Regions from separate parts of the Streptomyces sp. NPDC029956 genome, predicted to be linked through region 2. Evidence: riboswitches for the same ligand, from Rfam matches in the RefSeq annotation. Region 2 holds a riboswitch; each other region holds the start of a gene.
What was found. A riboswitch is a leader RNA that binds a small molecule or an ion and turns the genes downstream of it on or off. The one in region 2 is predicted to bind cyclic di-AMP.
Positions count from the first base shown of each region.

Region 1: another riboswitch for cyclic di-AMP. It lies ahead of ACZ4XX_RS22765 (M23 family metallopeptidase); the one in region 2 lies ahead of ACZ4XX_RS12795 (LysM peptidoglycan-binding domain-containing protein).
Region 3: another riboswitch for cyclic di-AMP. It lies ahead of ACZ4XX_RS30925 (C40 family peptidase); the one in region 2 lies ahead of ACZ4XX_RS12795 (LysM peptidoglycan-binding domain-containing protein).

Region 1 is NZ_JBVHZJ010000029.1:19,738-26,846, reverse strand. It holds gene ACZ4XX_RS22785 (CobW family GTP-binding protein) at 1-51, shown strand, start outside; gene ACZ4XX_RS22780 (DNA gyrase/topoisomerase IV subunit A) at 75-2,534, opposite strand; gene ACZ4XX_RS22775 (M16 family metallopeptidase) at 2,716-4,068, shown strand; gene ACZ4XX_RS22770 (M16 family metallopeptidase) at 4,095-5,462, shown strand; cyclic di-AMP (ydaO/yuaA leader) riboswitch at 5,663-5,828, shown strand; gene ACZ4XX_RS22765 (M23 family metallopeptidase) at 5,841-6,611, shown strand; gene ACZ4XX_RS22760 (GntR family transcriptional regulator) at 6,825-7,109, shown strand, end outside.
Region 2 is NZ_JBVHZJ010000012.1:173,967-181,075, reverse strand. It holds gene ACZ4XX_RS12820 (class II fructose-bisphosphate aldolase) at 1-26, opposite strand, end outside; gene ACZ4XX_RS12815 (SIS domain-containing protein) at 156-1,079, opposite strand; gene ACZ4XX_RS12810 (DeoR/GlpR family DNA-binding transcription regulator) at 1,228-2,049, shown strand; gene ACZ4XX_RS12805 (phosphocholine-specific phospholipase C) at 2,227-4,251, shown strand; gene ACZ4XX_RS12800 (DUF6197 family protein) at 4,324-4,926, opposite strand; cyclic di-AMP (ydaO/yuaA leader) riboswitch at 5,268-5,451, shown strand; gene ACZ4XX_RS12795 (LysM peptidoglycan-binding domain-containing protein) at 5,457-6,338, shown strand; gene ACZ4XX_RS12790 (phosphoribosyltransferase family protein) at 6,332-7,109, opposite strand, start outside.
Region 3 is NZ_JBVHZJ010000051.1:12,387-19,495, reverse strand. It holds gene bioD (dethiobiotin synthase) at 56-790, opposite strand; gene ACZ4XX_RS30945 (adenosylmethionine--8-amino-7-oxononanoate transaminase) at 814-2,094, opposite strand; gene bioB (biotin synthase BioB) at 2,087-3,349, opposite strand; gene ACZ4XX_RS30935 (8-amino-7-oxononanoate synthase) at 3,493-4,674, shown strand; gene ACZ4XX_RS30930 (ATP-binding protein) at 4,831-5,268, shown strand; gene ACZ4XX_RS30925 (C40 family peptidase) at 5,341-5,817, opposite strand; cyclic di-AMP (ydaO/yuaA leader) riboswitch at 5,821-5,951, opposite strand; gene ACZ4XX_RS30920 (hypothetical protein) at 6,342-6,647, opposite strand; gene ACZ4XX_RS30915 (ClpP family protease) at 6,655-7,109, opposite strand, start outside.

The DNA.
Region 1 (7,109 bases), on a different contig from region 2:
GGTGTCCTGCGGTACGTGCAGCGGACGGAGGAGGAGCCGGAGGCGCCGTAGGGCGCCTCCGGGCCTCCCGCCGGCTAGACCGCCGGGCTCGCCACCACGTCCACCGGGTGGGCGAGCGGGGTGCCCGAGCCGTCGCGGCGGGGGTCGATCTCCGGGAGTTCCACCGGGGCGCCGGTCTTCTGGGCGGCGCGGGCCGGGGTGGTGCCCGCCCAGGCCAGGATCAGGACGTCCTCGCCCTTCAGGAAGCGCTGGCAGCGGACGCCGCCGGTCGCGCGGCCCTTGCGGGGGTACTGGTCGAAGGGCGTCAGCTTCGCCGACGTACCCGCCGAGGAGTCGAGCGTGCCCGTGGAGCCCGCGACGGTGAAGACGACGGCGTCCGCCGCCGGGTCGACCGCCGTGAACGAGAGCACGTCGGCGCCGTCCGCGAGCTTGACGCCCGCCATGCCGCCGGCCGGCCGGCCCTGGGGCCGTACCTGCGCGGCCGGGTAGCGCAGGAGCTGGGCGTCGGAGGTGATGAAGACCAGGTCCTCCTCGCCCGTCCGCAGCTCGGTCGCGCCGACGATCCGGTCGCCCTCCTTGAGGGTGATGACCTCCAGCTCGTCCTTGTTCGCCGGATAGTCCGGGACCACGCGCTTCACCACGCCCTGGAGCGTGCCGAGGGCGAGCCCCGGGGACGCCTCGTCGAGGGTGGTCAGGCAGACCACGGTCTCGTCCGCCTCCAGGGACAGGAACTCGGAGAGCGGCGCGCCGCCCGCCAGGTTCGGAGCGGACGCCGTGTCCGGGAGCTGCGGCAGGTCGATCACCGCGATCCGGAGCAGCCGGCCGGCCGAGGTCACCGCGCCGATGTCACCGCGCTGGGTGGCGGCCACCGACGACAGGATCGCGTCGTGCTTGACGCGGGTGGCGTCCGGGTCGACCGGGGGCAGCTCCGCCGTCGCCGTACGGGCGAGCAGTCCGGTCGAGGAGAGCAGCACCCGGCACGGGTCGTCCGCGACCTCGAGGGAGACGGCCGCGACGGGCGCGCCCGCCGACTCGAGCAGGACCGTGCGCCGGTCCGTGGCGAACTTCTTCGCGACCGCGGCCAGTTCCGCCGAGACCAGCTTGCGCAGCTCCGCGTCGGAGTCGAGGATCCCGGTCAGCTCGTCGATCTCGCCGTTGAGCCGGTCCTGCTCGGTCTCCAGCTCGATCCGGTCGAACCTGGTGAGGCGGCGCAGCGGGGTGTCCAGGATGTACTGCGTCTGGATCTCGCTGAGCGAGAAGCGCTCGATCAGGCGCTCCTTGGCCTGCGCCGAGTTCTCGCTCTCCCGGATCAGCGCGATGACCTCGTCGATGTCGAGCAGGGCGACGAGCAGGCCCTCCACCAGGTGGAGCCGGTCGCGCTTCTTGGTGCGGCGGAACTCGGAGCGGCGCCGGACGACCTCGAAGCGGTGGTCGAGGTAGACCTCCAGGAGCTCCTTGAGGCCGAGCGTCAGCGGCTGGCCGTCGACCAGGGCCACGTTGTTGATGCCGAAGGACTCCTCCATCGGCGTCAGCTTGTAGAGCTGCTCGAGGACGGCCTCGGGCACGAAGCCGTTCTTGATCTCGATGACCAGGCGCAGGCCGTGGTTGCGGTCGGTCAGGTCCTTGACGTCCGCGATGCCCTGGAGCTTCTTGGAACCGACCAGGTCCTTGATCTTGGAGATGACCTTCTCGGGGCCGACCGTGAACGGCAGCTCGGTCACGACGATGCCCTTGCGGCGCGCCGTCACCGTCTCCACGCTCGTCGTGGCACGGATCTTGAACGAGCCGCGGCCCGACTCGTACGCGTCCTTGATGCCGGAGAGGCCGACGATCCGGCCGCCGGTCGGCAGGTCGGGGCCGGGCACGAAGCGCATCAGCGTCTCGAGGTCGGCGCCCGGGTGACGGATCAGATGGCGGGCGGCCGCGACGACCTCGCCGAGGTTGTGCGGGGGCATGTTGGTCGCCATGCCGACCGCGATGCCCGACGCGCCGTTGACCAGCAGGTTCGGGTAGGCGGCGGGCAGCGCCACCGGCTCCTGCTCCTGGCCGTCGTAGTTCGGCGAGAAGTCGACCGTGTCCTCGTCGATGGACTCGGTCATCATCAGGGCGGCCGGGGCCATCCGGGACTCGGTGTACCGCATGGCGGCCGGCGGGTCGTCGTTGCCCAGGGAACCGAAGTTGCCGTGGCCGTCGACCAGGGGGAGCCGCATGGAGAAGGGCTGCGCCATGCGGACCATGGCGTCGTAGATCGACGCGTCGCCGTGCGGGTGGAGCTTGCCCATCACCTCGCCGACGACACGGGCGCACTTGACGAAGCCCCGGTCGGGCCGGAGCCCCATCTCGCCCATCTGGTAGACGATGCGGCGCTGGACGGGCTTCATGCCGTCACGGGCGTCCGGGAGGGCACGCGAGTAGATCACCGAGTACGCGTACTCGAGGAAGGAGCCCTGCATCTCGTCGACAACGTCGATGTCGAGGATTCGCTCCTCGAACGCGTCGTCCGGCGGCGGTGTCTTCGTGCTGCGGCGGGCCATCGCGGCTGCGGCTCCTTCACCAACAAGGTTGATCTGACGCGGACCATTGTGGACCGTGCCACCGACAGCGCCGACCGCGACCCGGAAGAGGGACATCTCCAGGGGGCGGGAACTTCGCCAGGTGTCGGCGCGCTTGCATACAGTGGCAGGACTTTTTCACATCGCGATCGAAGGGACGTACATGCCCATGGGTCACACGGCCACGGCCGAGGCCGGCTCCGGCGGCCTGACAGCGACCGAGCACCGGTTGGCGAACGGCCTGCGTGTGGTGCTCTCGGAGGACCACCTGACCCCGGTCGCCGCGGTCTGCCTCTGGTACGACGTCGGCTCGCGGCACGAGGTCCCGGGCCGCACGGGCCTCGCCCACCTCTTCGAGCACCTGATGTTCCAGGGCTCGAAGCAGGTCCACGGGAACGGGCACTTCGAGCTCGTGCAGGGCGCCGGCGGCTCCCTCAACGGCACGACGAGCTTCGAGCGCACCAACTACTTCGAGACCATGCCCACGCACCAGCTGGAGCTCGCGCTCTGGCTGGAGGCCGACCGCATGGGCTCGCTGCTCGCCGCCCTGGACGACGAGTCCATGGAGAACCAGCGGGACGTCGTCAAGAACGAGCGCCGCCAGCGCTACGACAACGTGCCGTACGGCACGGCCTTCGAGAAGCTGACCGCCCTGGCCTACCCGGAGGGGCACCCGTACCACCACACGCCGATCGGGTCGATGGCCGACCTGGACGCGGCCACCCTGGAGGACGCGCGGAACTTCTTCCGCACGTACTACGCCCCGAACAACGCCGTGCTCTCGGTCGTCGGCGACATCGACCCGGAGGAGACCCTCGCCTGGGTCGAGAAGTACTTCGGCTCCATCCCCGGCCACGACGGCAAGCCCGCACCGCGCTCCGGCGACCTGCCCGAGGTCATCGGCGAGCAGCTGCGCGAGGTGGTCGAGGAGGAGGTCCCGGCCCGCGCGCTGATGGCGGCCTACCGGCTGCCGCACGACGGCACGCGCGCCTGCGACGCCGCCGACCTGGCCCTGACGGTCCTCGGCGGCGGCGAGTCCTCCCGCCTCCACAACCGCCTGGTCCGCCGCGACCGTACGGCCGTCGCCGCCGGCTTCGGCATGCTGCGGCTCGCCGGCGCGCCCTCGCTCGGCTGGCTGGACGTCAAGACCTCCGGCGGTGTCGAGGTCCCGCAGATCGAGGCGGCCGTCGACGAGGAGCTCGCCCGGTTCGCCGCCGAGGGCCCCACGCCCGAGGAGATGGAGCGCGCGCAGGCCCAGTTGGAGCGCGAGTGGCTCGACCGGCTCGGCACCGTCGCGGGCCGCGCCGACGAACTGTGCCGGTACGCCGTGCTGTTCGGCGACCCGCAGCTCGCGCTGACCGCCGTGGACCGCGTCCTGGCGGTCACCGCCGACGAGGTGCAGGCCGTGGCCGCGGCCACGCTGCGCCCCGACAACCGCGCGGTGCTGGTCTACGAGCCGCTGGCGACCGAACAGAGTGACAACGGCGACGACGAGGAAGAGGGAGCGGACCAGTGACCGACGCCGCCGCGTCTTTGACGAGCATGGACTTCCACCCGCAGCCGACGCCCGGCGTCGCCCGGCCCTGGGCCTTCCCGGCCCCGGACCGAGGCACCCTGGACAACGGCCTGACGCTGCTCACCAGTCACCGTCCCGGCCAGCAGGTCGTGGCCGTGGAGATCTTCCTGCCGGCCCCGCTGGACGCCGAGCCCGCCGGTCTCGACGGTGTCGCCACCATCATGGCCCGCGCGCTCTTCGAGGGCACGGACCAGCAGAGCGCCGAGGAGTTCGCGGCCGAGCTGGAGCGCTGCGGCGCGACGCTCGACGCGCACGCCGACCACCCGGGCGTACGGGTCTCCCTGGAGGTTCCCGTCTCCCGGCTGCCCAAGGCGCTCGGTCTCGTCTCCGAGGCACTGATCGCGCCGGCGTTCCTCGAGACCGAGGTCGAGCGCCTGGTGCGCAACCGCCTCGACGAGATCCCGCACGAGACGGCCAACCCGTCCCGCCGCGCCGCCAAGCAGCTCTCCAAGGAGCTGTTCCCGGCCGAGGCCCGGATGTCCCGGCCGCGCCAGGGCACCGAGGAGACCGTCGAGGCGATCGACGCCGCCGCGGTCCGCGCCTTCTACGAGGCGCACGTCCGGCCCGCCACGGCCACCGCCGTGGTCGTCGGCGACCTCACGGGTGTCGATCTGGACAAGGTCCTCGCCGAGACCCTGGGCGCCTGGACCGGCGAGCCGGCCGAGCCGCTCCCGATGCCGCCGATCACCGCCGACGACACCGGACGGGTCGTCATCGTGGACCGGCCCGGCGCCGTCCAGACCCAGTTGCTGATCGGCCGGGTCGGACCCGACCGCCACGACAGCGTCTGGCCGGCCCAGGTCCTGGGCACGTACTGCCTGGGCGGCACCCTCACCTCGCGGCTCGACCGGGTCCTGCGCGAGGAGAAGGGCTACACGTACGGCGTGCGTGCCTTCGGGCAGGTGCTCCGCTCGGACGGCCGGGGGAACGGCGCCTCGATGCTCGCGATCAGCGGTTCCATCGACACGCCCAACACCGGCCCGGCTCTTGACGACCTGTGGAAGGTGCTGCGGACGCTGGCCGCGGAGGGCCTCACCGACGCCGAGCGGGAGACGGCCGTGCAGAACCTGGTGGGGGTCGCGCCGCTCAAGTACGAGACCGCCGCCTCCGTCGCCGGGACGCTCTCCGACCAGGTCGAGCAGCACCTGCCGGACGACTACCAGGCCCAGTTGTACGCCCGGCTGGCCGAGACCGGCACGGTCGAGGCGACGGCGGCCGTGGTCAGCGCCTTCCCGGTGGACCGGCTCGTCACGGTGCTCGTCGGCGACGCGGCGCAGATCGCGGATCCGGTGCGCGCGCTCGGGATCGGTGAAGTGACCGTCGTGACCGGCTGATTCACGCCGCCGACACGGCAAGGGAGGGCCCCGACGGCATAGTTCGTCGGGGTCCTCCCCTTTGTCCGTATTGAGATCAAGAGTGGCCCTATGGCCTGTGGCATGTCTTACAAAATGCGTGTCCGGTTGGTGATTGAAAGACGATCCGCATAGCGTCAGTGCGTCTGTTCGTCAGTTGCACGTGCCGCATCCGCGGCATCGGACAGACATCGCCGAGTCCCCGTCAGGCGCGAGCCTGGGGAGCCGGGGACCCACACGTAGTCCCTGGGGTGAATCGGGCGCCTTCGTCTCGTACGGAGGGGCTCGTAGGAGACCTTCCTGCTCCGAACCCGTCAGCTAACCCGGTAGGCGAGAGGGAAGGAAAGGATCAGCCCCTACATGGCGTTCACCCGTGCCACCGGGAAGCATCGTGCTCCGAGCCGGATGGCGCGCCGCGGCGTGGGCATCGCCGGCGCGGCGACGCTCGCCACCACAGGCGTCATCGGAACCCTCGCTTCCCCGGCGCTCGCCGCCGACACGGACCACCGCTCGCCCGAGGACACCGGTCTCACCAAGGTGATCACCGAGGACGACCTCGCCGAGCGGATCGACGCCCAGGCCGCCGCCCAGGAGCAGGAGGCCTTCGAGGTCGCCGCCAAGGCGAAGGCCAAGGCCGAGGCGAAGCGCAAGGCCGAGGCCCGTGCCAAGGAGATCCGCCAGGCCGAGCAGCGTGCGGCCCGCGAGGCCGAGCGCCGCCGCCTGGCCTCCTTCCAGCTGCCCGTCGAGGGCACGTACGTGTCCACCGGCTACCAGACCGGCGGCTCGCTCTGGTCCTCCGGCAGCCACTCCGGCATCGACTTCCACGCCTCCTACGGCAGCAACGTCGTCTCCGTCGGCTCGGGCACCGTCGTCGAGGCCGGCTGGGGCGGCGCGTACGGCAACAACATCGTCATCCGGATGAACGACGGCACGTACACCCAGTACGGTCACCTCTCCTCCATCGGGGTCTACGTCGGCCAGAGCGTCGAGCCGGGTGAGCGGATAGGCATCTCGGGTTCGACCGGGAACTCGACCGGCCCGCACCTCCACTTCGAGGCGCGGACGACGTCCGAGTACGGCTCCGACATCAACCCGGTCTCGTACCTGCGCGCCCGCGGCGTCGACGTCTGATCCAGGACGCCCGTCGCGCAGGGCCGGCGGTTCGCCGCCCCCTCGCATCGCAAAAGCCCCGGCTCGTACAGAGCCGGGGCTTTTCGTCGGTCGCGGGACATCGATATTCCACCGGGGCATCGGAAATTCCGGCGCGCTGCAATAGAGTCGCAGATCGGGCGCAGAACAGGCGCCGTCGGAATTGACTCGCGCAGACCAAGGCGGAGGTCGGACATGCGCATTCCCGCGCACTCGGTATGCACGGCGATCCGGGACGACATCGTCTCCGGCGTCTTCGAGCGGGGCAGCCGGCTGACCGAGGACCAGCTGGCCCGCCGGTACGGGGTCTCCCGTGTCCCGGTCCGAGAGGCCCTGCGCACCCTGGAGTCCGAGGGCTTCGTCGTCTCCCGCCGCCACGCCGGGGCGCATGTCGCCGAGCCCACCGAGCAGGAGGCCGCCGATCTGCTGGACATGCGGGCGCTGCTCGAACCGCTGGGGGCGGCCCGTGCCGCCCAGCGG
Region 2 (7,109 bases):
ATCTCATCGGTCGGCGTCAACGGCATGGTGGTCCTTCTCCGGGGGTGTGAGCGGGTACGGGGCGGGGCGAACGCGGGGATCCGGGCAACGCGGGGCGGGGTGCGGCACCGCGGCGACGGCGGTCCTGGCGGGGCGCCGAGGGCCGCGGGAGGGGGTCAGGCCTGGGCTTCGGAGAGGACGACCGAGCGGGTCAGGTTCCGCGGGGTGTCCGGGTTCAGGCCCTGGGCCTCGGCGACGGCCACCGCGAGCCGCTGGGCCCTGATCAGGTCGGCCAGCGGGTCGAGGTCGCTCTCGGCGAGGGTGCCGCCGACCTTGCGCACCTCGTCCGCGAGTCCGGCCGGCAGCTCACCGAAGCCCCAGGTGACCCGGCCGGGACCGGTGATGCTGATGGGGCCGTGGCGGTACTCCATCGCCGGGTACGCCTCCGTCCACGCGCCCGCGGCCTCGCGCATCTTCAGACCGGCCTCCAGGGCGAGACCGTAGGTCCAGCCCATGCCGAGGAAGGTGAACTGCTCCGCCGCGCGGACGTCCTCGTCGAGCGGGGAGGCGAGGGCCAGTTCGGCGTCCCGCGCGGCCTCCTCGACGGTGGCCACCCCCTCGGGCAGAGCGTCCTCGGCCTCCAGGTGCGCACGGAAGAGGGCGAGCGCGGTGGTCGCGAAGCGGGTCTGGACCACCGACTCCTCGTCGGCGAAGTCCAGGACGGCGACGTCGTCGGCGAGGTCCATGACCGGGGTCGTGGGATCGGCCGTGACGGCACCCGTGGGGATCGTGCCGCGCAGCCGGGACAGCACGGCGAGCACCTCGCTGGTGGTGCCGGAGCGGGTGATGGCCACGACCCGGTCGTAGCGGCGTCCGTAGGGGAACTCGGAGGCGGCGAAGGCGTCGGTCTCGCCGTGGCCGCCGGACTCGCGCAGCTCGGCGTAGGCCAGGGCCATGAACCAGGAGGTGCCGCAGCCGATCACCGCGACCCGCTCGCCCCGTCGGGGCAGCGCGGAGGTGTGCTGGGGCAGCGTGCGGGCAGCCTGACGCCAGGTCGTCGGCTGGGACGCGATCTCCACGGCGGTACGGGTGGTGCTCATGCCGGTCTCCTTGCAAGAAGAGTGCACTCAGATGATGGAAGATGCTTGAAGTCGATGCCATTCAAGCAGAAACATGCATGTGCTTTCCAGGTCCCGCGCCCGCCGGCGGATAGAATCGGACGCGCGCACGAGCCCGAGGGAGGGACCCATGTCCAAGCACGAGCGGTGGAACACGCTCCTTGAACTACTCGCCGCCTCGGGGAAGCTGGAGGTCGAGGAGGCGGCTACCGCACTGGACGTGTCGGCCGCCACGATCCGCCGGGACCTCGACGAGCTCGCCGAGCAGCAGCTGTTGATACGGACACGGGGCGGGGCGGTCGCACACGGCGTCTCGTACGAGCTGCCGCTGCGGTACAAGTCGACGCGGCACGCCGCGGAGAAGCGGCGGATCGCGGAGGCGACCGCCGACCTGATCGCCCCCGGCGAGGTCGTCGGGCTCAACGGCGGCACGACGACGACCGAGGTTGCGCGCGCCCTCGCCCTGCGGTTCGCGAGCGGGCGGGCCGACACCGCGGGGACGGCGGGCACGGCGGGAACGGCGAACCCCGGACCCGCCCTGACCGTGGTCACCAACGCGCTCAACATCGCGGGCGAGCTCGCGGTGCGCCCGCAGATCAAGATCGTCACCACCGGCGGTGTCGCACGCCCCCAGACGTACGAACTGGTGGGCCCCCTGACGGTCGGGGTGCTCAACGAGGTCGTGCTCGACGTGGTGGTGCTCGGGGTCGACGGGGTGGACGCCGGGCTCGGCGTGATGGCGCACCAGGAGGACGAGGCGAGCATCAGCCGGCTCTTCGCAGAACGGGCGAGCCGGGTCGTCGTGGTGACCGACTCCTCGAAGATGGGCCGCCGGGCCTTCGCGCGGATCTGTGGTCTGGACCGGATCGATCTGCTCGTGACCGACACGGGCATCGACGCGGAGACGGTCGCCCAGCTCACCGAGGCCGGCGTGAAGGTCCTGACCGTCTGACCCTTCCCACGTCATTGGTATGCAGTTGGACCAATCCACAGCCCAGAATTCCCTGGCTCCCTGGCGCCCTGGGCTGTTAACCCACTAATTACCGCACGGCTGTATACCTTTAAGCTCCCCTCCCTCATCATGTCTCCGACGTGCCGCCGGGGCACGCGGTGACAGGAGAGGCGGAGCATGATTCCCATCAGCCGCAGAGGATTCGTCGGGATCGGCGCGGGGCTCGTGGCGGGCGCGGCACTGCCGACGGCCCGGGCCTCCGCCGCGGCGAGGGCCGCCACCGGCACCCTCGCCGACGTCCGGCACGTGGTGATCCTCATGCAGGAGAACCGCAGCTTCGACCACTACTTCGGCACCCTGCGCGGCGTACGGGGCTTCGGCGACCGCGCCGCGGGCAACATCCCCGGCGGCTGGGGCATGTTCAACCAGCCCAACTGGGGCGGCCGCCAGTACCCCTGGAAGCTCAGCGACACCCCGCCCGCCGGCGGCGTGGACGGCGAGACCCTCGCCCAGTGCAACGGCGACCTGCCGCACAGCTGGACCTCTCAGCACGCCGCCTGGAACAAGGGCCGTCTCGACAACTGGGTCACCGGCGTCGGCAACACCCGCACGCTCGGCCACCTCGACCGCGAGGACATCCCCTTCCACCACGCGCTCGCCGACCACTACACGATCTGCGACGCCTACTTCTGCTCGACGCTGAGCGCCACCGGCCCCAACAGGACCTTCCTCTGGAGCGGGAAGATCGACGCCTCCAGCAAGGACGGCGGCGAGGAGTCGGGCCTCACCTGGGAGACGTACGCCGAAGCTCTCCAGCGGGCCGGGGTGAGCTGGAAGGTCTACCAGAACGCCCAGGACAACTACGGCGACAACGGTCTCGCGTACTTCAAGAGGTTCACCGACGCGCGGCCCGGAGACCCGCTGTACGACCGCGGCATGGGCTCGGTCCCCAAGGTGACCGGCTCGACCCCGGACGACATCGCCGCGGCGATCCGCGCCGACGTCGTGGCGGGCACGCTGCCCCAGGTGTCGTGGGTGGTCGCGAGCGAGGCGTTCTCGGAGCACCCCTACGCACCGCCCGGGGACGGCGCGCACTTCGTCGACCTCGTCCACCGCGCGCTCGCCGCCGACGCCGACGTGTTCGACTCGACGGTGCTGTTCCTCAACTACGACGAGAACGACGGCTTCTTCGACCACGTGCCGCCGCCGGTCGCTCCCCCGGGCACCCCGGGCGAGTACCTCGACGGCGTACCGATCGGCCTGGGCTTCCGGGTCCCCATGATTGTCATGTCCCCGTGGACCCGGGGCGGCTGGGTGAGCTCGGAGGTCTTCGACCACACCTCGGTGCTGCGCTTCATGGAAACCTGGACGACGGCCCTCGGCACCCCGGCCACCTGCCCCCACATCAGCGCCTGGCGACGGAAGGTGACGGGCGATCTGACCGGCGTCTTCGACTTCGCCCACCCGGTGTACGGCGTGCCGGCAGGCCTCCCCTCGACGGCGAAGGTCATCGGTCAGGCGACCTGCGGCCCGCTGCCGAACCCGGCGCCGCAGAACAACGCGCAGCCCGCCCAGGAGTCCGGCACCCGGCCGGCCCGCGCGCTGCCGTACCAGGTGAACGGAAACCTCGACCGCTTCGAGTTCGGGGCCGCGGGCAAGATCCTCGCCTGGTTCTCGATGACGAACCAGGGCGCCGAGGCCAGGCGGGCGGCCCACTTCTCGATCCACCCGCACCAGCACCGCGACACGGCCGCCTGGCAGTACACCGTCGACCCGGGCGGCACGGCCACCGACTACTTCAACATCGGCCTGGGGTCGGGGTCCGGCAAGTACGACATCTCGATGATGGGCCCCAACCGCTTCCTGCGCCGGTTCATCGGGGACGCCTCCAAGGCCGGCAAGTCCGTCGAGGTGACCTCCCGGTTCGCGACCGAGGCGGGGACGGGCCGGACCGCCCTGTGGTTCAAGCTGAGCAACACCTCGGCCGGACCGGTGACGTTCACGATCCGTTCGAACGCCTACCGCACGGACGGCCCCTGGACCTACACGGTCCCCGCCGGCTCGACGCGGGAGGACTTCTTCAACGCGGTCGCCTACCAGGACGGCTGGTACGACTTCACGATCCTGGCCGACATCGACGGGACCTGGTCGCGCCGGTACACCGGTCACATCGAGACCGGGGCGCCCAGCATCACCGGCTGAACCCGCCCTCCCGGTGCGGGGCGGCGGGTGCCTCACCGTCGTCCCGCACCAGCCGCACCGGCGGGCGGCCCGTCAGCGTCCGGCGTGCGCCGCGCGGTGGATCGCGGCGTCGACGAGGGCCACCGCCTCCTCGGCCGTACGGCCCGGGGCGCGGTTCCACGGCCCGATCAGCTCGTGCCACCCCCGCGAGCGGAGCTCGGCCATGATCCAGGCGGCCGCCTCGTTCATCGTCGTCGTGCTGCCGTGGCCGAGGCGGTGCGCGGCGAGGAGCGCACCGCAGACACACCGGGCCCCGCGCACGTCGCGCAGCTTGTACGGGGCGTTCTGCCAGCCCCATTCCGTCAGCACGAGACGCGCGTAGCCGAGGTGGACCGAGGGCCGCAGCTCGGGCCTGCCGATACGGCGCCAGGCGTGCAGCCGGTCGGGCAGAGCGGCTCCGATCCGGCCGGGGAGCCGGCGCTCGGCGGGAAGGGGCGGGGGCAGCGCGTCGAGCGCGTCGGCCACGAGCCGCTCCACCGGCACGGAGAGCAGGTCGCGCCAGCTCTCCACGGCGGGTGCGGGCACCGGTGGCTCGGCCCAGTCCGTGACGATCCGCTGCCAGGTGGCGCTCTCGTAGAGGGCGGCGGCCTCACGGTCGAGGGTCTCGGGGTTGAGCAGGGAGGCGGAGGGCGACATCCGGGCGGCTCCTCGGTCGGGGTACTCCATCGTTCACGAGGAATGTCGGTTTTGCTACTTATGCCCTTGAGTGCCCGCACCGCCGAACGGGTTCTTATCGCCCACTCCACCATAAAGAGAATTACCGCCCCCATTCGGACATCACACACCTGGTGATGCGACTCACTTTTCCGGGGACTCCCCGGTGATCAGTTTCCGCGCAGGCCGTACGGGCCAAGGAAGTTCGATGCGGCGGAGACACCTTCGATCTTGAATTCCATGAATTCGGTGATCCTTTCACCGCCCCCTGGACACAGATCCTCTTGTTCTCCATCGCATTACTGGCCTACGGTCACCTCCATTCGAGCGGATCGCCGAATCCTGCCACCGCTCGAAATACCTCCCTTTCACCCGACGGCAGGAGCGGGGGACCCACGAATACGCCGACCCGGATTCCGGAACGGCTCGGGGTGAAGCCGCGTGCGCGCGGCCGGACATCTCCAGTCCGAACCCGACAGCTCACCCCGAAGGCGCCGGAGAGGAATCCCGTCATGCCTGCTCACGGTAAGCACCGCCGCCCCCGCCGCCCCGTCTCCCGTGGACTCGCGCTCGTCGGCACGGGCGGAGCCGCACTCGCCCTGCCGTTGATCGCCCCGGCCGTGGCCGGCGCCGCGCCCGTTTCCGGAGCCCCGCACAGCGCCGCCAAGGCCATCACCGCCGCCGCCGCTCCGGCAGCGGTGAAGGCCGCCACCAAGGCTCCCGCCGCTCCTGCCGCGGCGCGCACCTATAAGGTCGTCAGTGGCGACTCGCTTTCCCTGATCGCCCAGAAGAAGGGAATTCAGGGCGGCTGGAAGAACCTTTACCGCGCCAACAAGAGCGCCGTGGGTGACAACCCGTCACTCATTCACCCGGGCCTTGAACTGACGCTTCGTCGGGATTCCGTGAAGGCCGCTCCCACACAGGCGGAGAAGGCCGTCACGACCGAACGGGCGAACCGCTCCGAGCGCCGGAGCGCCGCCCCGGCCGCCGCCGCCGGCACGGGCGCCTCGGCCGCCGCTCCCGCGGCTGCCGCCGCACCGGTCAAGGCCGCGCCCGTCGCCGCCACCCCGTACGCGAACAACCTCGACGGATGGATCCGCGAGTCGCTGGACATCATGGCCCAGCGCGGCATCCCCGGCTCGTACGAGGGGATCCACCGCAACATCATGCGGGAGTCCTCCGGCAACCCCCAGGCCATCAACCTCTGGGACTCCAACGCCGTGGCCGGCACCCCCTCCAAGGGTCTGCTCCAGGTCATCGAGCCGACCTTCCTGGCCTATCACGTGCCCGGCACGTCGATGGACCTGTTCGACCCGATCGCCAACATCACCGCCGCCTGCAACTACGCGGCCGACCGCTACGGCTCCATCGACAACGTCAACGGCGCCTACTGATCCCGGAAGTGCCCGGTGAACCAGGAGGTGGCGAGCTCCGCCACCTCCTCCAGGGCGCCAGGCTCCTCGAAGAGGTGCGTGGCGCCCTCCACGACCTCCAGCCGGCTCTCGCAGCGCAGCAGGGACTCGGCCCGCCTGTTGAGGTCCAGGACCAGCGCGTCCCGGCCTCCGACCACGAGCAGCGTCGGGGCCTCGACCCGCGCCAGATGGTCGGCCGCGAGGTCGGGCCGACCACCGCGTGAGACGACGGCGGCCACGGAGGACGCGAGGTCGCCCGCCGCCCACAACGCGGCGGCCGCTCCCGTACTGGCCCCGAAGTAGCCCAGCGGAAGACCTTCGCTCTCCGGTCGCCCGGCGAGCCACTCCGTGGCGCGGGCGAGCCTGCCGGCCAGCAGCGGGGTGTCGAAGACATGCGCCCGGTCGACCGCCTCGACCTCGGTGAGCAGGTCGAACAGCAGCGTTCCGAGTCCCGCACGGTTCAGCGCCCCCGCCACCGCCCGGTTGCGGGGGCTGTGTCGGCTGCTCCCGCTGCCGTGCGCGAACAGGACGATGCCGGTGGCGCCCTCGGGCACCGCGAGCCGTCCGGCCAGCGTGACACCGTCGGCGACGGGGATCCGTACGTCCGCGTCCTGGACGACCGGTCCGTGCGCGGCGCGGATCCGGTCCAGACAGGCGAGGACCTCCGCGTCCGAGGTCTGTGTGAAGTCCCGGTAGAACTGTCCGATCGCGTAGAACAGCTCCGGCGCGTGCACGCTCACCGTCTCGTCGGCC
Region 3 (7,109 bases), on a different contig from region 2:
GCACGCGCGTCCCTCGAAACGAGCTGCCGCGTCCTGACTTCACGGGGCTCCCGCGCTACGAGGCTCCCGCGTACGGCTCCGCGAACCGCTCGTGGAACGCCTCCGCGTCCCACGAGCCGCCGAGCGCCGGCCCCAGCCAGCCGCCCGCCGCCGCCCGGAACTCCGCCGGGCCGAGCGACCCCGACCCCTCCGGTACGGCCCCGAGGAGCGGCGTGCCCGCCTCTCGCGGCAGATCCGCGAGGTTGCAGCGCATCGCCAGGTCAGGCGCGTCCGGCCAGCTGCCGATCACCACACCCAGCTGCTCGATCCCGCGCGCCCGCAGCGCCTCCGCCGTCAGGGCCGCGGAGTTGAGCGTCCCCAGTCCGGCGGGGACGACCACGAGAACGGGTGCGCCGAGCAGCGCCGCCGCGTCCGCGAGCGTGCCGCCCTCCTCGTCGAAGCGGACGAGCAGCCCGCCCGCCCCCTCCACGAGCACCAGGTCGTGCTCGGCGGCCAGCTTCCGCGCGGCCTCGGCGACCTCCGCGGGCCCGACCGGGGCGAGCCCGGCCCGCCGGGCCGCCGTCCCCGGGGCCAGCGGCTCCGGGAACCGGCCCAGCTCGGCGGAGCCCACGGCGCCCGAGAGCCGGACGACCTCGTCCGCGTCACCGCGCTCGTCCGGCCCCACGCCGGTCTGCGCCGGCTTGAGGACGGCGACCGTGCGGCCGGCGGCGGTGGCGATCGCGGCGACGGCGGCGGTGACGACGGTCTTGCCGATCTCCGTGCCCGTACCGCTGACGACGATGATTCCCACTGTTGTTCTTCCCGTTCTCCCGGTCAGCCCGCGGCCGCCGCCGCGCGCACGGCGGCGCAGATGCGGGCCAGGTCCTCGTCACCCGTCACGTACGGCGGCATCGTGTAGATCAGGTCGCGGAACGGACGCAGCCACACGCCCGCCCGGACCGCCGCCTCGGTGGCCGCGGCCATGTCGACGTCGTGGTCGAGCTGGACGACGCCGATGGCGCCGAGCACCCGCACCTCGCGCACACCGGGGAGGTCCGCGGCGGGGGCGAGCCCCTCGCGGAGTCCCGTCTCGATGCGCTTGACCTCCAGTGCCCAGTCCTGGGACATCAGCAGGTCGATCGACGCGCAGGCCACCGCAGAGGCCAGCGGATTGCCCATGAAGGTCGGCCCGTGCGCCAGGACGGGAACCTCTCCGCGCGAGATGCCCTCGGCGATCTCCGTCGTGCAGAGCGTGGCCGCCATCGACAGGTATCCGCCCGTCAGCGCCTTGCCCACACACATCACATCGGGCGAGACGCCGGCCTGGTCGGCGCCGAACAGCGTGCCCGTACGGCCGAAGCCGGTCGCGATCTCGTCGAAGATCAGGAGAACCCCGTGCTCGTCGCACGCCTCGCGGAGGACGCGCAGGTACGCGGGCGGGTGGAACCGCATCCCGCCCGCGTTCTGCACCACCGGCTCCACGATCACCGCGGCGACCTCGTGCGCGTGGAGCGCGATCTGCTCCCGCAGCATGTCGGCGTACGACTCCTCGTACGTCACCGGCGGCGCGTCGACGAAGACCTGGCGCTGGAGCACGCCCGACCACAGCTCGTGCATCCCGCCCTCGGGGTCGCACAGCGACATCGGCTGCCAGGTGTCCCCGTGGTAGCCGCCGCGCCAGGTCATCAGGAGCTGCTTGCCGGGTCGGCCCACCGAGCGCCAGTACTGCAGGCACATCTTGGCCGCGACCTCGACGGAGACCGAGCCGGAGTCGCTGAGGAAGACGTGCTGGAGGGGTTCCGGGGTGATCTCGACCAGACGGGTGGCGAGCCGCACGGCCGGCTCGTGGGTCAGCCCGCCGAACATGACGTGGCTCATCCGGTCCAGCTGGCCGTGCGCAGCCTCGTTGAGCACCGGGTGGTTGTAGCCGTGGAGCGCCGACCACCAGGAGGACATGCCGTCGATCAACTCGTCCTGTCCGTGCACCGGTTCCGCAAGCCGGAGCCGGACACCCGACGCGGACTCGACGACCAGCGGCTCCGTTCGTCCCGGCATGGGGCCGTACGGATGCCAGACGTGGGCCCGGTCCAGGGCGAGCAGTTCGTCGTTACGCATTCGGGGCGAGCTCCGTCCCGGCACCGCGGCGGCGCACCGCCACGAGGTCGGGACGCGCCCCCGGCACCTCGCTCGCGGCCTCGGAGGCCGACTCGGTCGCGGGGGCCGCCTGCGCGTGACCGCCGCAGGGACCGCAGCCGCCACCGGCCTCGGCGTGCGAGCCGCAGCCCGCGCCCTCCGCCGCGTCGTGCGAGCCGCAGCCCGCCGACGCCTGGGAACCGCAGCCGCCGCCCGCCGCGGCGAGCGCGTCCGCGCGGTGCTTCGGAAGCGTCGTCGTGCCCGCGCCCTCCACCTCGAAGCCCGCGTCCGCGATCATGTCCAGGTCGGCCTGGCCGGCCTGGCCCTCGCTCGTCAGGTAGTCGCCGAGGAAGATCGAGTTCGCGATGTTCAGCGCCAGCGGCTGCATCGAGCGCAGGTGCACCTCACGGCCGCCCGCGATCCGCACCTCGACGTCGGGGCAGACGAACCGCACCATCGCCAGGATCCGCAGGCAGCGCTGCGGGGTGAGGTTCCACTCCTTGGCGAGCGGCGTCCCCTCGAAGGGGATGAGGAAGTTGACCGGCACCGAGTCGGAGTCGAGCTCGCGCAGCGCGTACACGACGTCGACGAGGTCCTCGTCGGTCTCGCCCATGCCCGCGATCAGACCCGAGCAGGCCGACAGACCGGCGGCGTGCGCCTTCTGCACGGTGTCCACCCGGTCGGCGTACGTGTGGGTCTTGGTGATTCCGGCGTACGTCGCCTCGGACGTGTTCAGGTTGTGGTTGTACGCGTCGGCGCCGGCGTCCTTCAGCCGCTCCGCCTGGCCGTCCGAGAGCAGGCCCAGACAGGCGCACACCTCGACGCCCTCGTTCTGCTCCTTGATGGCCTCGATGGTCCTGCCGACCCGCTCGACGTCGCGGTCCGTCGGACCGCGGCCGCTCGCGACCAGACAGACCCGCTTGGCCCCGCCCGCGACACCCGCGGCGGCGGCCTGGGAGGCCTCGTCCGGCTTCAGCCAGGTGTACTTGAGGATCTCGGCCTTGGAGCCGAGTCGCTGCGAGCAGTACGAGCAGTCCTCGGGGCACAGGCCCGACTTCAGGTTCACCAGGTAGTTGAGCTTCACCCGCCGCCCGAACCACTGTCGGCGCACCTTGCCGGCCGCCGCCACCACATCGAGCAGTTCGTCGTCGGAGGTCGCCAGGACGGCGAGCGCTTCTTCACGGGTCGGCAGCTCGCGCCGCAGCCCCTTCTCCACCAGCGTGTTCAGCAGGTCCATAAGCGCTGATCCTCGCCTACCGCCCACCCCCGGGCCAAGGAGGATCTGAACAAACGCCCCCGATAGAGGTGTGTGGATGACCACATCCCCACCTCGGCATCATCCGGTTAGGGTCTGTGCGCTGCCTACAAAAGGATCGCCGAATGCCACAGGCCGACGACGCACGGGCCGCGGGCCCCCGCCGTACCGCGTTCGACTGGACCGACGCCGAGGCGCGCCGCCGGGCGGACGCCGGTCTCGTCCGTACGCTGCGGCCACGGGCGGCCGAGTCGGACCTGCTCGACCTGGCGAGCAACGACTACCTGGGCCTCACCCGCCGCCCGGAGGTCACCGAGGCGGCGGCCGACGCGGCGCGGCGGTGGGGCGCCGGCTCCACCGGCTCGCGGCTCGTCACCGGCACCACCCGGCTGCACACCCGGCTCGAGCGCGAGCTCGCCGAGTTCTGCGGATTCGAGGCGGCGCTCGTCTTCTCCTCCGGCTACACCGCCAACCTGGCGGCGCTCACCGCGCTCGGCGGCCGGGACTCCCTGATCGTCTCCGACGCCTCGAACCACGCCTCGATCGTGGACGGCTGCCGCCTGGCCCGCGCCGAGACGGCCGTCGTGCCGCACACCGAACCGGAGGCCGTGCGCAAGACCCTCGGCGCGCACCCCGGCCGGCGGGCCCTGGTCGTCAGCGACTCCGTCTTCTCCGTCGACGGCGACAAGGCCCCGCTGCCGGAGCTCGCGGAAGCCTGCCGGGCACACGGCGCCGGACTCGTGGTGGACGACGCCCACGGCTTCGGCGTCCTCGGCGAAGGCGGCCGGGGCGCCCTGCACGAGGCCGGACTCGCGGGCGACGAGGACGTCATCGCCACCCTGACCCTCTCCAAGTCCCTCGGCAGCCAGGGCGGTGCCGTCCTCGGCCCGGCCCGGGTGATCGAGCACCTGGTGAACGCGGCCCGCACCTTCATCTTCGACACAGGTCTCGCCCCGGCCGCCGCGGGCGGCGCCCTCGCGAGCCTGCGTCTGGTCAGGGCCGAACCGGGCCTCGCGGAGCGGGCCCGTACCGTCGCGACCACGCTGCACCGGCAGCTCACCGACGCCGGTCTCACGGCGGCCCGGCCCGACGCGGCCGTCGTCTCGGTGCGCGCGCCCTCGCCGGAGGCCGCCCTGCGCTGGGCGGCGGACTGCCGCGAACAGGGCCTGGCGGTCGGCTGCTTCCGGCCGCCGTCGGTCCCCGACGGGATCTCGCGGCTGCGGCTCACGGCCCGCGCCGATCTGACCGACGCGGAGATCGGGCGCGCGGTGGGGACGATCCTGCGGACGGCGCCCGACGCAGGGTAGGGCCAAGAGCGTTCCCGGTGAGCAGAGTTCACCGCTTCGGGCGACAGATGGGGACATATCTTGGTGGAACGCCGCGCGGCGCGGTGGGATCGGTGGCACTCTGACGCGAAGCGCAATCCGGGGCGGTGGCCCCGGTGGGAAAGGGACAGCGTCGCCATGGCAGATCACCAGGAAGCATCCGTCACTCTGCCGAGCGAGCCCGCCTCGGTCCCCACGGCCCGGCGGTACGTCGCGGACGTCCTCATGGAGTGGGGACTGGACGATGCCGCCGAGATCGCGGACTCGATCCGGCTGATCGTCTCCGAACTGGCCACCAACGCCGTCCTGCACACCCTCGGCCAGTCGCCCACCTTCACGGTGGACGTCCGCCTGGAGCGCGAGGAGCGGCTCCACATCGGCGTCACCGACAGCCATCCGCGCCGGCCGCGCCGCCTCCCGGCGGCGGTCCAGCAGGACAACGGCCGCGGCATGGTCATCATCCGCGTCCTCGCCGCCGAGGCCGGCGGCCGTCTGTCGGTCACGCCGACCGATGACGGCGGCAAGACGGTCTGGATCACTCTTCCGTGGGCCGTGGCCCCGGTGGCCGCCTGTTAGCCGCTGTCATGTCGGTCAGGGGTACGGCGGCGCCACCGCACCCCTCACGGACGAACCGCTACCGCCGCCTGATCAGCGGACGCGGCCGTAGTAGACCTTCGACGACCAGATCTTGTCGAGCTTCACCCAGGACCCCGTCTTGGGCGAGTGCCAGATCTTGCCGCTGCCGGCGTAGATGCCCACGTGGTAGACCCTCCCGCCGGAGTGGAAGAAGACCAGGTCCCCCTTCTGCCTGGTGGAGGCGGCGATGTGCCGGGTCTTGTTGTACTGCTGCTGCGCGGTGCGGGGCAGCGACTTGCCCGCCTTCTTGTACGCGTAGAGCGTCAGACCGGAGCAGTCGAACCTGGAGGGTCCGGTGCTCCCGTACCGGTACGGAGCTCCCTTCTTGGACTCGGCGACGCTCAGTGCCTTGTTCGCGTGCGTGGTGGCTGCCTGGGCCTCCGTTGCCGCACCGGGTGCGAGCAGCGTGCCGCCTACGGCGGCGAGGGTGAGAGCCGAGACGGCTCCGGCCCGGGACAGCAGGGACGGGACGTGCATCTGCGCAGTCATGCGCAACCCTTCGTCAGCCGCCTGCGAAGGATGACCTGTCGGGTTCGGGCTGGCGAAGATGCCCGGCCGCTGACGCGGCTTCACCCCAAGGGGCGGCCCCGCTGCCGAAACAGCGCGTACGCCCCGTAAAAATCGGGTCCTCCACTCCTGCCGATCCAATCCTGTCGACCAGACGTCCGGGACAGCGGCAGGACTCGGCGTCCGCCCGGACCGCCCCGCCGCGGTGGCGGGGGCTTGTCGTCGACAGGGATCTTGACCCACAGACAGGTCGAAATCCGAGCTGAAACGGCGATATGTGAGGCTCCTCACGACTGATCCATACGGGTGGACAGACAGCCTTTGTGATCTTCGGAGGTTTGGCCAACGAGCCTCGCACCAGCGACGGAACGCCCTATTCCGCCAAATGTGTACACCTGTTGTGCAACTCACCCGGCACATATGTCGACTCGTCGACTACGCCGAACGGGGGAGCGATTCTGCGGTGGGTGTCGGCCGTCCGGAGGTCGTCACGACACGCGGAAATGTCAACTCGCGCGAGTGCGCGGGACGGTGACACGGTCGGCCCGGCGCTCCCCGTCCAACACCCGGAGCGCACGCGCCAACGTGTCCGCGTGCACCTCGTTCTCGCCCCGCATATGCATGAGCGTCAGGGCCTGGAGCAGCGCCTCCGCCCGTCCCACCAGGGCCTGTGCCGCGCGCAGTGCGCCATAGGTATGCGTGCCCCTGGATGGATTGATCTTCCCCAGCAGGTCGACCACCTCCAGGTAGGCGTCGACGAGTTCACTCTCGGCCCGGGTCAGGGCGGGCAGCGGCGGCAGCTCGGGAACCACGGCCGGCTCATCCCGCCGTGCCGCCGACGCCCGCGCGCCGGCTCGTGATCACGTGGTCCACCAGGCCGTACGCGACCGCCGCCGACGCGTCCAGGACCGTGAGGCGGTCGAGGTCGGCGTCGACGCGCTCCCCGTCCTGCCCCGTGTGCTCGGTGAGCATCCCCGCCATCAGCGCGCGGAGGCGGAGCAGTTCGCGGGCGTGGATGTCGAGGTCGCTCGGCTGGCCCTGGAGCGGCTCGTCCATGGCGGGCTGCCGCAGCGTGACCCTGGCGCCCGGCAGCATCATGCGCTTGCCCGGGGTGCCGGCGGCGAGCAGTACGGCGGCGGTGGAGACGGCCTGGCCCAGGCAGGTGGTCTCCACGTCGCAGTGGAGCGAGCGCATCGTGTCGTAGATCGCGGTCATGGAGCTGATCGAGCCGCCGGGGGAGTTGATGTAGAGCGCGATGTCCTGGTCGGGTCCCG